3 regions of the Streptomyces sp. NPDC059832 genome follow, and region 1 is predicted to be linked to each of the others. Evidence: riboswitches for the same ligand, from Rfam matches in the RefSeq annotation. Region 1 holds a riboswitch; each other region holds the start of a gene.

Evidence for each region. A riboswitch is a leader RNA that binds a small molecule or an ion and turns the genes downstream of it on or off. The one in region 1 is predicted to bind cobalamin.
Region 2: another riboswitch for cobalamin. It lies ahead of ACFV8T_RS20710 (ribonucleoside-diphosphate reductase subunit alpha); the one in region 1 lies ahead of metE (5-methyltetrahydropteroyltriglutamate--homocysteine S-methyltransferase).
Region 3: another riboswitch for cobalamin. It lies ahead of ACFV8T_RS31990 (prenyltransferase/squalene oxidase repeat-containing protein); the one in region 1 lies ahead of metE (5-methyltetrahydropteroyltriglutamate--homocysteine S-methyltransferase).

What each region holds. Positions count from the first base shown of each region.
Region 1 is NZ_JBHWIY010000022.1:1,156-4,388, reverse strand. It holds gene metE (5-methyltetrahydropteroyltriglutamate--homocysteine S-methyltransferase) at 1-1,455, opposite strand, end outside; cobalamin riboswitch at 1,614-1,831, opposite strand; gene ACFV8T_RS30430 (hypothetical protein) at 2,133-2,552, shown strand; gene ACFV8T_RS30425 (MFS transporter) at 2,840-3,233, opposite strand, start outside.
Region 2 is NZ_JBHWIY010000011.1:22,140-25,372, forward strand. It holds gene ACFV8T_RS20710 (ribonucleoside-diphosphate reductase subunit alpha) at 1-1,184, opposite strand, end outside; cobalamin riboswitch at 1,324-1,465, opposite strand; gene mctP (monocarboxylate uptake permease MctP) at 1,631-3,233, opposite strand, start outside.
Region 3 is NZ_JBHWIY010000024.1:47,356-50,588, reverse strand. It holds gene ACFV8T_RS31995 (SCO2322 family protein) at 1-231, opposite strand, end outside; gene ACFV8T_RS31990 (prenyltransferase/squalene oxidase repeat-containing protein) at 228-1,502, opposite strand; cobalamin riboswitch at 1,612-1,747, opposite strand; gene ACFV8T_RS31985 (DinB family protein) at 1,853-2,422, shown strand; gene ACFV8T_RS31980 (MBL fold metallo-hydrolase) at 2,471-3,233, opposite strand, start outside.

The sequences.
Region 1 (3,233 bases):
GGCGACGACCTCGCCGATCTCGGCCCTGATCCGCTCCTCGTAACCGGCCGTGTCGATCCGGCCCGCGCGCAGGTTGGCGCGGGCCGTGCGCAGTTCGTCGGTCTGCGGGAAGGAGCCGATGGTGGTCGTGGGCAGCAACGGCAGTCCGAGGTGGGCCCGTTGGGCGGCGGCGCGCTCGGTGTACGGCTGGGAGCGACGGCCGTCGAGGTCGGTGACGGCCGCGGTCCTGGCGCGTACGGCGGGGTCGCGGGTGAGGGGGGAGTGCGCGCGTGAGGCGAGGTCGGCCCGGTTGGCGGCGATCTCCGTGGCGATGGCGCCGGTGCCCCTGGCCAGCCCCTTGGCCAGAGTGACGATCTCGGTGGTCTTCTGCCGGGCGAAGGCGAGCCAGCGAAGGACCTGGGGGTCGATGTCCCGTTCGGGTGCTGTGTCGAGGGGGACGTGCAGCAGGGAGCAGGAGGCGGCCACGTCGACCCGGTCGGCGAGGCCGAGAAGTGTGGCGAGGGTGGCCAGCGACTTCTCGTAGTCGTTGATCCAGATGTTGCGGCCGTCGACCACGCCCGCGACGAGCCGTTTGCCGGGCAGCCCGCCGGCGGTGGCGAGGTCCGCGAGGTTGGCGGCGGCGGCGTCGGTGAAGTCCAGTGCCAGTCCGTCCACCGGGGCCTTCGCCAGTACGGGGAGCGCCTCGCCGAGCCGGCCGAAGTACGAGGCCACGAGCAGCTTGGGCCGGTCGGTCAGGCCGCCGAGTTCACGGTACGTGCGGGCAGCGGCGTTCAACTCGGCCGGCGTCCGGTCCTGGACCAGTGCGGGCTCGTCGAGCTGGACCCACTCCGCGCCGGTGGCGCGCAGATCGCCGAGTACCTCCGCGTAGACCGGCAGCAGACGGTCCAGCAGGGTGAGCGGTTCGAAGTCGGCCGCCACCCCGGGGGCGGGCTTGGCGAGCAGCAGGTACGTGACGGGGCCGACGAGCACCGGCCGGGCGGTGTGTCCGAGCGCGAGGGCTTCCTTCAGCTCGGCGACCTGCTTGGTGGAGTCGGTGGTGAAGACGGTGTCCGGGCCGAGTTCGGGGACGAGGTAGTGGTAGTTGGTGTCGAACCACTTGGTCATCTCCAGCGGCGCCACGTCCTGGGTGCCGCGGGCCATCGCGAAGTAGCCGTCGAGCGCGTCGGATTCGACGGCCTCACGGTGCCGGCGGGGGACTGCGCCGATCATGACGCTGGTGTCCAGGACGTGGTCGTAGTAGGAGAAGTCGCCGGTGGGCACCTCGTGGACACCGGCGTCCGCCAGTTGCCGCCAGTTGGACCGGCGCAGGCCGGCCGCCGTTTCCCGGAGGGCGTCGGCGGTGACCCGGCCCTTCCAGTAACCCTCGATGGCCTTCTTCAGTTCCCGGTCCGGACCCTGGCGGGGGTAGCCGTACACGGTGGCGTGTGCTGCCGCGGCTGCGGGCTGTGCTGTCACGGAAATCTCCTTCGCGAGATGACTCCTTGAGATCCCGGGACGGGACACGGACGCGAAGGGATGACGAACCGGACGGATGCGCACGCCATGGGTGCGGTCTTCCGTCCGGTATGTACGCCGACCCGCCCACGAGGTCACCGGGATATCCGCACACGAGGGGTCGCGTGCGGGCAACGGGCAGGTCTTCGGACTCGCGGGCACATCTGCCGAGGGCAGACACCTACTGGCCGTCGCTTCCCGGATCCGTCCGGATCCAGTGCGTATGACGGCGGTCGTTCCCGCTCACCGCTGCGGGGCAGTCCCGGATTCCCACCGGGTTCCCTCTTACGACGCGCCTGCCTGGCGGGCAGGGCGAACCAGCTGCACCGGCCAGACTAGAGGGCGGATCGCTCCCGGGGCACCGCAGTTCACATTCCGGAACGTGACATGAGCCACGGGATCGGTCCGGCCGGGCAGGCTGAAGGGGCGCGCGACGGACCACCGGCCGCCACACGACCCTCCGGCGTCGCACCTTCCCCGAGCGGCGTGACACCGCCGCCTCGGTGATCCTCGACCCGATGGCTGGTTCTCGGCCGCGCCGCGCCCCTGGGCGTGCTTCCGAAGCGCTCGTCCGCTCTCTACCGTGGGAGGAGCAACTTCACACGCGCGCAGCGCGACGGCGACACAACGGGGGCATCGTGGAAGCGGAGTTGGCGGCGCTGGCGGAGACGGGGGCGACGACCTTGATGGGGCTCATGGTCTCGGACGCCTGGACACAGACGCGGGCGCGAGTGGCACGTTTCCTCGCTCGGGGCGAGGAAACCGGTGGTGTGGACGAAGAACTCGAAGCGTCCCGGGCGGAACTCATCTCGGCCCGTGACGGTGAGGCGCCGGATGTCGCGGAGGACATCGAGGACGAGTGGCGGCTCAGACTGCGTCGAGCGCTGCGGGCGGACCCGGCGGCAGCACAGGAACTGCGACTCCTGCTGGATGAACTCGCCCCCGCAGCGGCGGGTGTGCCGACCGTGACAGTTCACAACAGCGTCAGCGAGGGCGCCCGGACCGGCCCGGTCATCCAGGGGCAGCAGCAGAATTTCTCCGACACGACTTTCAACTGACGGGCGCACGTGCGCCCGAGAGGGATCGCAGACAGCGTGAACGGCGCGGGATGCGGGACCGGCGCCGAGCACACGTACATCGGCAACGATGTCGGTCCAGGGCGCGCGTCGTCCGGGAGTCGCCGTGGCAGGTCCCGGTCCGTCCGGCTCGGGCCGTGGGGCGCGGCCGATGTCTCCGGGGGCAAGGTGGTCAGGTTGGAACCGGACCTGCTCCGGGGCGCGGGCGCCCGCGGGACCGCCCCGGCCGATGGGGAGGTCCCGGGCCGGCCCGCGCCCCGGAGCGCGCTTCAGGACTTGGGGGAGAAGCGCAGCCGCGTGGCCGCCACTGCGCCGAGGGCCAGCAGGACGATGGACACCCACAGGCCGGACAGATGGTTGCCGGTGGCGTCCTCGGCGTAGCCCATGATGTACGGGCCGACGAAGCCGCCGGTGATGCCGATGGTGTTGAGCAGGGCCAGGCCGCCGGCGAGGGTCTTGCCCGAGAGCCGGGTGGCGGGGAAGTTGAACAGCAGGGGCTGGACGACGAAGAACGCCAGGCCGGTGAAGCAGAAGCCGAGCAGGGCGATCACGGGACCGGCGACGGCGGCGACGATGAGGCCGGTGAACATCATCAGCAGTCCGACCACCACGAAGTTGCGGGAGCGCCGGGGTGTCGTCGCGCGCGGCGGCACCAGTACGGCA
Region 2 (3,233 bases), on a different contig from region 1:
GCCAGCCCCTTCGCCTCGGCGGCCCGGTACGCGGCGTCGAACTCGTCGCCCCACAGGTCGACGAGACCGGGTACGTCGGCGGGCGAGAACAGCGACCAGTCGCCGTCCGCGTCGACCCGGCGCATGAACTCGTCCGGGATCCAGTGCGCCAGGTTGAGGTTGTGCGTACGCCGCTGGTCCTCACCCGTGTTGTCGCGCAGCTCCAGGAACTCCTCGATGTCCGCGTGCCAGGTCTCCAGGTACACGGCGGCGGCGCCCTTGCGGCGGCCCCCCTGGTTGACCGCGGCGACGGAGGCGTCGAGCGTCTTCAGGAACGGCACGATGCCGTTGGAGTGCCCGTTGGTGCCACGGATCAGCGAACCGCGGGAGCGGATGCGGGAGTACGACAGACCGATGCCGCCCGCGTGCTTCGAGAGCCGGGCCACCTGGTGGTAGCGGTCGTAGATCGAGTCGAGCTCGTCCAGCGGGGAGTCCAGCAGGTAGCAGGAGGACATCTGCGGGTGCCGGGTGCCGGAGTTGAAGAGCGTGGGGGAGGAGGGAAGGTAGTCGAGCCGGCTCATCAGCCCGTACAGCGCCGCCACTTCGTCCACCGCGCGCTGCGAGTCGTCCTCGGCGAGCCCGGACGCGACCCGCAGCATGAAGTGCTGGGGCGTCTCGATGACCTGGCGGGTGTGCGGGTGGCGCAGCAGATAGCGGCTGTGCAGGGTCCGCAGACCGAAGTAGCCGAAGCGGTCGTCCGCGCCGTCGGCGAGCGAACGCGCCACCAGCGCGTCCAGCGCGGCCGCGTGGCGGGCGACGAACTCGGCGGTACGGTCCGCGATCAGGCCCTCGCGGTGCCCGACGGCGACCGAGGCGGAGAAGGAGACCGCGCCCTGGCCGGCCGCCTCGTCCGCGATGGTGAGGGTCAGGAGCCGGGCGGCGAGCCGGGAGTAGGCGGGGTCCTCGGAGATCAGGCCCGCGGCGGCCTCGGTGGCCAGCGAGCGCAGCTCGGCCTCGTCCGCTCGGGCGCTGCGACCGCGCAGCGCGGCAGCGGCGACGCGGCCGGGGTCGGTGTCGGGCAGATCGGCGGTGAGGTCGGTCAGGGTCCGCAGCAGTGCGGTTCCCGGTCCGTCCTGTGCGACTGCCTCGGACTCGGCTGCTGCGGACACGGCGACTGAAGCCGGATCGGCTGGCGCGATGGTCACGTGGTGCTCTCCCTCGCTCGGCTCGGGGCCGGCGGGGAACGGGGCAGCCCTACGGGCGCGTACCCGGGGCAGGGCAGCACTCCGCACGGCGTCCACCGGCCCAACCGCGAGGCCCGGACGTCTGGGCATCCGGTTCGGTCGAGCCGGATGCGCTGCCGGCAGGTCATCGGACTGACTCGGGGGTGCACAAAAGCGCACTGAATACACCGTTGCGGGACAGTTCCGGATTCGCACCGGATTCCCCTGCGGCGACAGCGAGGACGAGCATACATGTGGGGGCTGCCCGATGAGGCAGCCCCCACATGTTGTGTCGCGCCGGTCGGGGCGGGCCCACAGAACGAGCCGTACGGCCCTTTCCCGGGCCGCCCGGCCGGATCGAACCGACGGCCCGCCGTGCCCCGCTGGAGGGGGCTCGACGGGCCGTCGACGGGCCGTTGGCGCGAGTCTCAGTGACCGCCCGGCGCCCCCGCCGTGGCCGGCGGGAGCTCCGTGCTGACGCCCGGGTCGCCCGCGTCGGCCGTGTAGTCGGACGGGGAGGTCTCGTCGATCCCGGCGGGCGCCTTCACGGCGTTCAGGACGAAGGTGAGCACCACCGTCACCACCACGTTCAGCACGAACGCGGTGAGGCCGATGTAGCCGATCTCGCCGATGCCGGGGATCTCCTTGGAGGACCCGCCGAAGTGCGCCTGGGTCGGGCTGGCGACCCCGTACGCGGCCACCGTCCCGTACACCATGCCGACCGCCCAGCCCGCGAGCAGCGCCCAGCGGTGGAACCAGCGGGTGAACAGGCCGCCGACCAGGGCCGGCATCGTCTGGAGGATCCAGATGCCGCCGAGCAGCTGGAAGTTGATCGCGACCGTCTTGTCCATGGTGAGGACGAAGGCGAGCGCGCCGACCTTGACCAGCAGCGACACCAGCTTGGAGACCTTGGTCTCCTGCTCCGGGGTCGCGTCCGGCTTCAGGAAGTCCTTGTAGATGTTGCGGGTGAAGAGGTTCGCCGCGGCGATCGACATGATCGCGGCGGGCACCAGCGCGCCGATGCCGATGGCGGCGAACGCGACGCCCGCGAACCAGTCCGGGAACATGGTCTCGAACAGCTGGGGGATGGCCAGCTGCCCGTTGTCCACCTTGATCCCGGCGGCGATGGCCATGAAGCCGAGCAGCGCCAGCAGGCCCAGCATCAGCGAGTACAGCGGCAGGATCGTGGTGTTGCGCCGGATCACGTTGCGGCTGCGACTGGAGAGCGTCGCCGTGATCGAGTGCGGATACATGAACAGCGCCAGCGCCGAGCCCAACGCCAGGGTGGCGTAACCCCATTGGCCGGCCTCGCCCGGTGCGAGCGCGCCGCGCGGCTTGCCGGTGGCCGGGTTGGTCCGGGAGAACGCCTCGCCCGCCTTGGCGAAGATGTCGTCGAAGCCGCCCAGCTTGATCGGGATGTAGATGATCGCCACCGCGATGACCAGGTAGATCAGTCCGTCCTTGACGAACGCGATCAGCGCGGGCGCCCGCAGGCCGGACGAGTAGGTGTACGCGGCGAGCACCGCGAACGCGATCAGCAGCGGCAGGTCCTTGATGAACCAGTGGGTGTTCTCGCCGCCGCCGACGCCCATCACGTCCAGCACCGCCTGGATGCCGACGAGTTGGAGCGCGATGTACGGCATCGTGGCGAGGATGCCCGTGATGGCGACCGCCAGCGAGAGGCTCTTAGAGCCGAAGCGCCCACGGACGAAGTCCGAGGTGGTGACGTACCCGTGCTTGTGCGAGACCGACCAGAGCCGCGGCAGGAAGGTGAAGATCAGCGGGTACACGAGGATCGTGTAGGGCACGGCGAAGAAGCCCGCCGCGCCCGCCGCGTAGATCGCCGCCGGAACGGCGACGAAGGTGTACGCGGTGTACAGGTCGCCGCCGAGCAGGAACCAGGTGACCCAGGTGCCGAACGACCGTCCGCCCAGGCCCCATTCGTCGAGGCTGGCCTCGTTCTCGGCCTTGCGCCAGCGCGCCGCCAGGAAGCCCATGACCGTGACGGCCACGAAGAAGAAGATGAAGACG
Region 3 (3,233 bases), on a different contig from region 1:
CTTCGCCGAGTCCTGGGAGTCCTCGCTCACCGAGAACCGGAAACCCTGCACCGTCCCGTCGTCGGGCCGGACCAGGGACGGGCCCTGGGCGGCGTACGTCCAGCCGGAGCCGGAGCCCTCCCAGAACGACCAGTACCGGTAGCCGGCCGCCTGGGCCGGTCCCGCGCCGAGCACGGCCAGGACGGCGCCCAGGACCACCAGCAGCGCGGTGGCCCTTCCCGTGCGCCTCACAGCTGCCGGTTCTTCCGGCGACCGCTGATCAGGAAGAACGCGATTGCGGCGAGGACGAGGGCGATGCCGATGTACCACCACACGCCCCCGATCACGTCGTCGCCGCTGTGGACCTGGTCCTTCTCGGTGGCCTCGTAGCCGGTGTCGGCGGACGGGTCGGGCGTCACGACGGCGGCGGGCGCGGGGCCGGCCGCGTTCAGCCGGGCGACCAGGTCGACGCCGCCGAAGTCCCGGGCGTTGTCGCCGGTCGAGTGGGCGGCCAGGATGAGCTGGGCGTAGGCGGCGGGGCCGTTCTGGGCGGCCCAGTCCGCGGAGTTCTTCTTCAGCCAGCCGATCGCCCCGGCCGCCTTGTCCTGGTGCCCGGCCGCGGACAGCGCGACGACCGCGTCCGCGGTGTTGCCGAAGTCGGGCTGCGGGGTGGAGTCGGTGGCACCCGGCATCGGCGCCTGGTTCAGGTGGCCGTTCCCGGCGAGGGCGCCGGTGAGGTAGTGGGCGCCGTTCTGGGCGGCCTGCTCGGGCGTGAGGCCGGAACCGGGGTGGCAGCCGGGCGCCTTGCCCGCGGCGTTGTTCCCGACGGCCATCGCCTTGCCCATCGTGCCGAGCACGGCGGCCGCGGTGGCGTCCGCGTTCGCGACGAGCTTCCCCTTCTTGTCGGGCTGGTAGGCGAAGGCGCCGCCGTCCTTGCCGCCGCACGGGATCGCGAGCGCGAGCAGCGGGTCGTACGGGGTCTTGCCGCCGGGGGTCGTGATGTCCGCGAGCCGCTGTCCCTGCCGGGCGAGGGCGCCGATCACCAGGGAGGTGGAGTTGGCATCGCTGGGCGCGCCCGCGGTGTAGCCCCAGCCGCCGTCCTCGTTCTGCACGGACTTCAGCCAGCGCACCGAGTTGTTGACGGTCTCCCGGTGCCCGCCGACCTCGACCAGCGCCTGGGTGGCGGCCGCGGTGGCATTGGTGTCCCGCACCGTCTTCGCGTCGCACGGCTTGGAGACATCGGGCCGGAACGCGGCGTAGGAGCCGTCGGCGCACTGCTGGGAGATCAGCCAGTCCACCGACTTCGCGGCCGGTGTGACGCCTTCGAGCCGCTGGGCGAGGAAGGCCAGCGACTGCCGCCACACCCCGTCGTAGGTGGGGTCCTTCGTGCCGTACAGCCCGGCGGGCAACGCGGCGGACGGCGAGGGCGAGGGGGACGGCGCTGCGACCGCGACCGGCGCTGCGGCCGCGCAGAGCACGGCGGCGGTGGCGGCGAGCGTTGCTGCGCTGCGGCGTACGGTCATGGCGGGCGGGGCCTCTCCTGCGGGGTGAACCGGGCACAGGCACGCTCAGGCACCAGGCTCCGGCTCCGTATACCTCGACGGTGCCGACCACCGGTGGGTCCGGTGGTCCGAGCCGGTCACGACCGCGGACAGGGCATTCCGACTCACCGTCTGCGACGACGGCTCACGGCTGCGTGGTCAGTGCCGGATTCGCACCGGCTTCCCCCTGAACGGGCATGATGACGACCCGCACACTCTACCGGGCGGCCCCGGCCGGGCCCGGGGCGGCTTCGGCCCGCCGGCGACGCGGAGAACCCACTGGCGGGCAACGGGGGAAACTCACTGGCGAGTTCGGCCCCGAACGGACGACCATGTCCCGCATGAGCGATCAACCCGCACGCTGGACCCAGGCGACCGTCTACCCCGACATGTGGGCGGACCCGGACGACGACCCCCGCAGCAAGGAGGGCACGAGCCCGGAGGGCGAGCTCGCGACGCTCGCCGAGTATCTGACCGACTACCGGCTGACCCTGCGGATGAAGTGCGACGGCCTGGACGCGGAGCAGCTGGCCCGCCGGTCGGTCCCGCCGTCGACGCTGTCGCTGCTCGGCCTCCTGCGCCACCTCGCCGAGGTGGAACGGGACTGGCGCAACTGGATCACCGACGGCGAACCGCTGCCCAAGCTGTACGGCAAGCGTGACGCGGACTTCGACGGAGCCGTCGCCGATCAGGCCGTGGTCGACGCCGCCTACGCCGATCTGGGGCGCGAGCAGGCCGCGACCGACGCCGCGCTGGCCGGGCACCCGGACCTGGGTGAGCGGCTGGGCAAGGACAAGATCTCCGTCCGGGAGCTGCTGGTGCACAGGATCGAGGAGTACGCCCGGCACTGCGGGCAGGCCGACCTGTTGCGCGAGTGCATCGACGGACGGGTGGGCCAGTGAGCTCCGGCCGGTGAGCTGAACCGTGCGGGGCGGCCCGCCCGCCCCGCCTCACACTGCGATGTACGTCACCGGCTCGCTCCCCGGCACCGCCTCCGCGCGCCCGAGCTTCACCAGCCGCCGCAGATGCGCCTCCGCCTCCGAGACGGCGATGTTCCGGGAGCCGTGCGGGATCTGCGCCCAGGGCCGGTTCCACTCCATCCGCTCGGCCAGCTCCCACGGCGTCAGCGGCTCCGCCAGCAGTCCCAGCAGCCCGGTCAGCCGCTCCTCGTGGTGGCCGAGGAGCTCCCGTACGCGTCCCGCCGCGTCGGTGAAGGCGTACTGATGCGCGGGCAGCACCTCGGCGGCCCCGAGCCGGCCGATGCGCTCCAGCGAGTCGAGGTAGTCGCCGAGGGGGTCGGTGACCGTCGCGTCGTCCGGGTCCTCGTACAGCCCGATGTGCGGACTGATCCCCGGCAGCAGGTGGTCCCCCGAGAAGAGCCGTCCCCGGCCCGGCAGATTCCCCGGATGCTCCTCCTCCAGGTGCAGGCACACATGCCCCGGCGTGTGCCCCGGCGTCCAGATCGCCCGCAGCCTGCGCCCCGCCAGATCGAGCAGCTCACCGGGCACGATCTCCCGGTCCGGCAGCGCGGCCCGCGACCCCGGCAATGTACGCGTCCGCCCCCCGCCGGCCGCGGCGGCCCGCAACGGCGCGAGATGCTCCTCGGGCGCACCGACCGTGGTGAGCTTGGCCGTGAGATACGTCAGCCACCTGCCGGGTTCGGACTCCCGGGTACGGCGCACGATCGCGGTGTCCGCCGCATGCATGGCGATC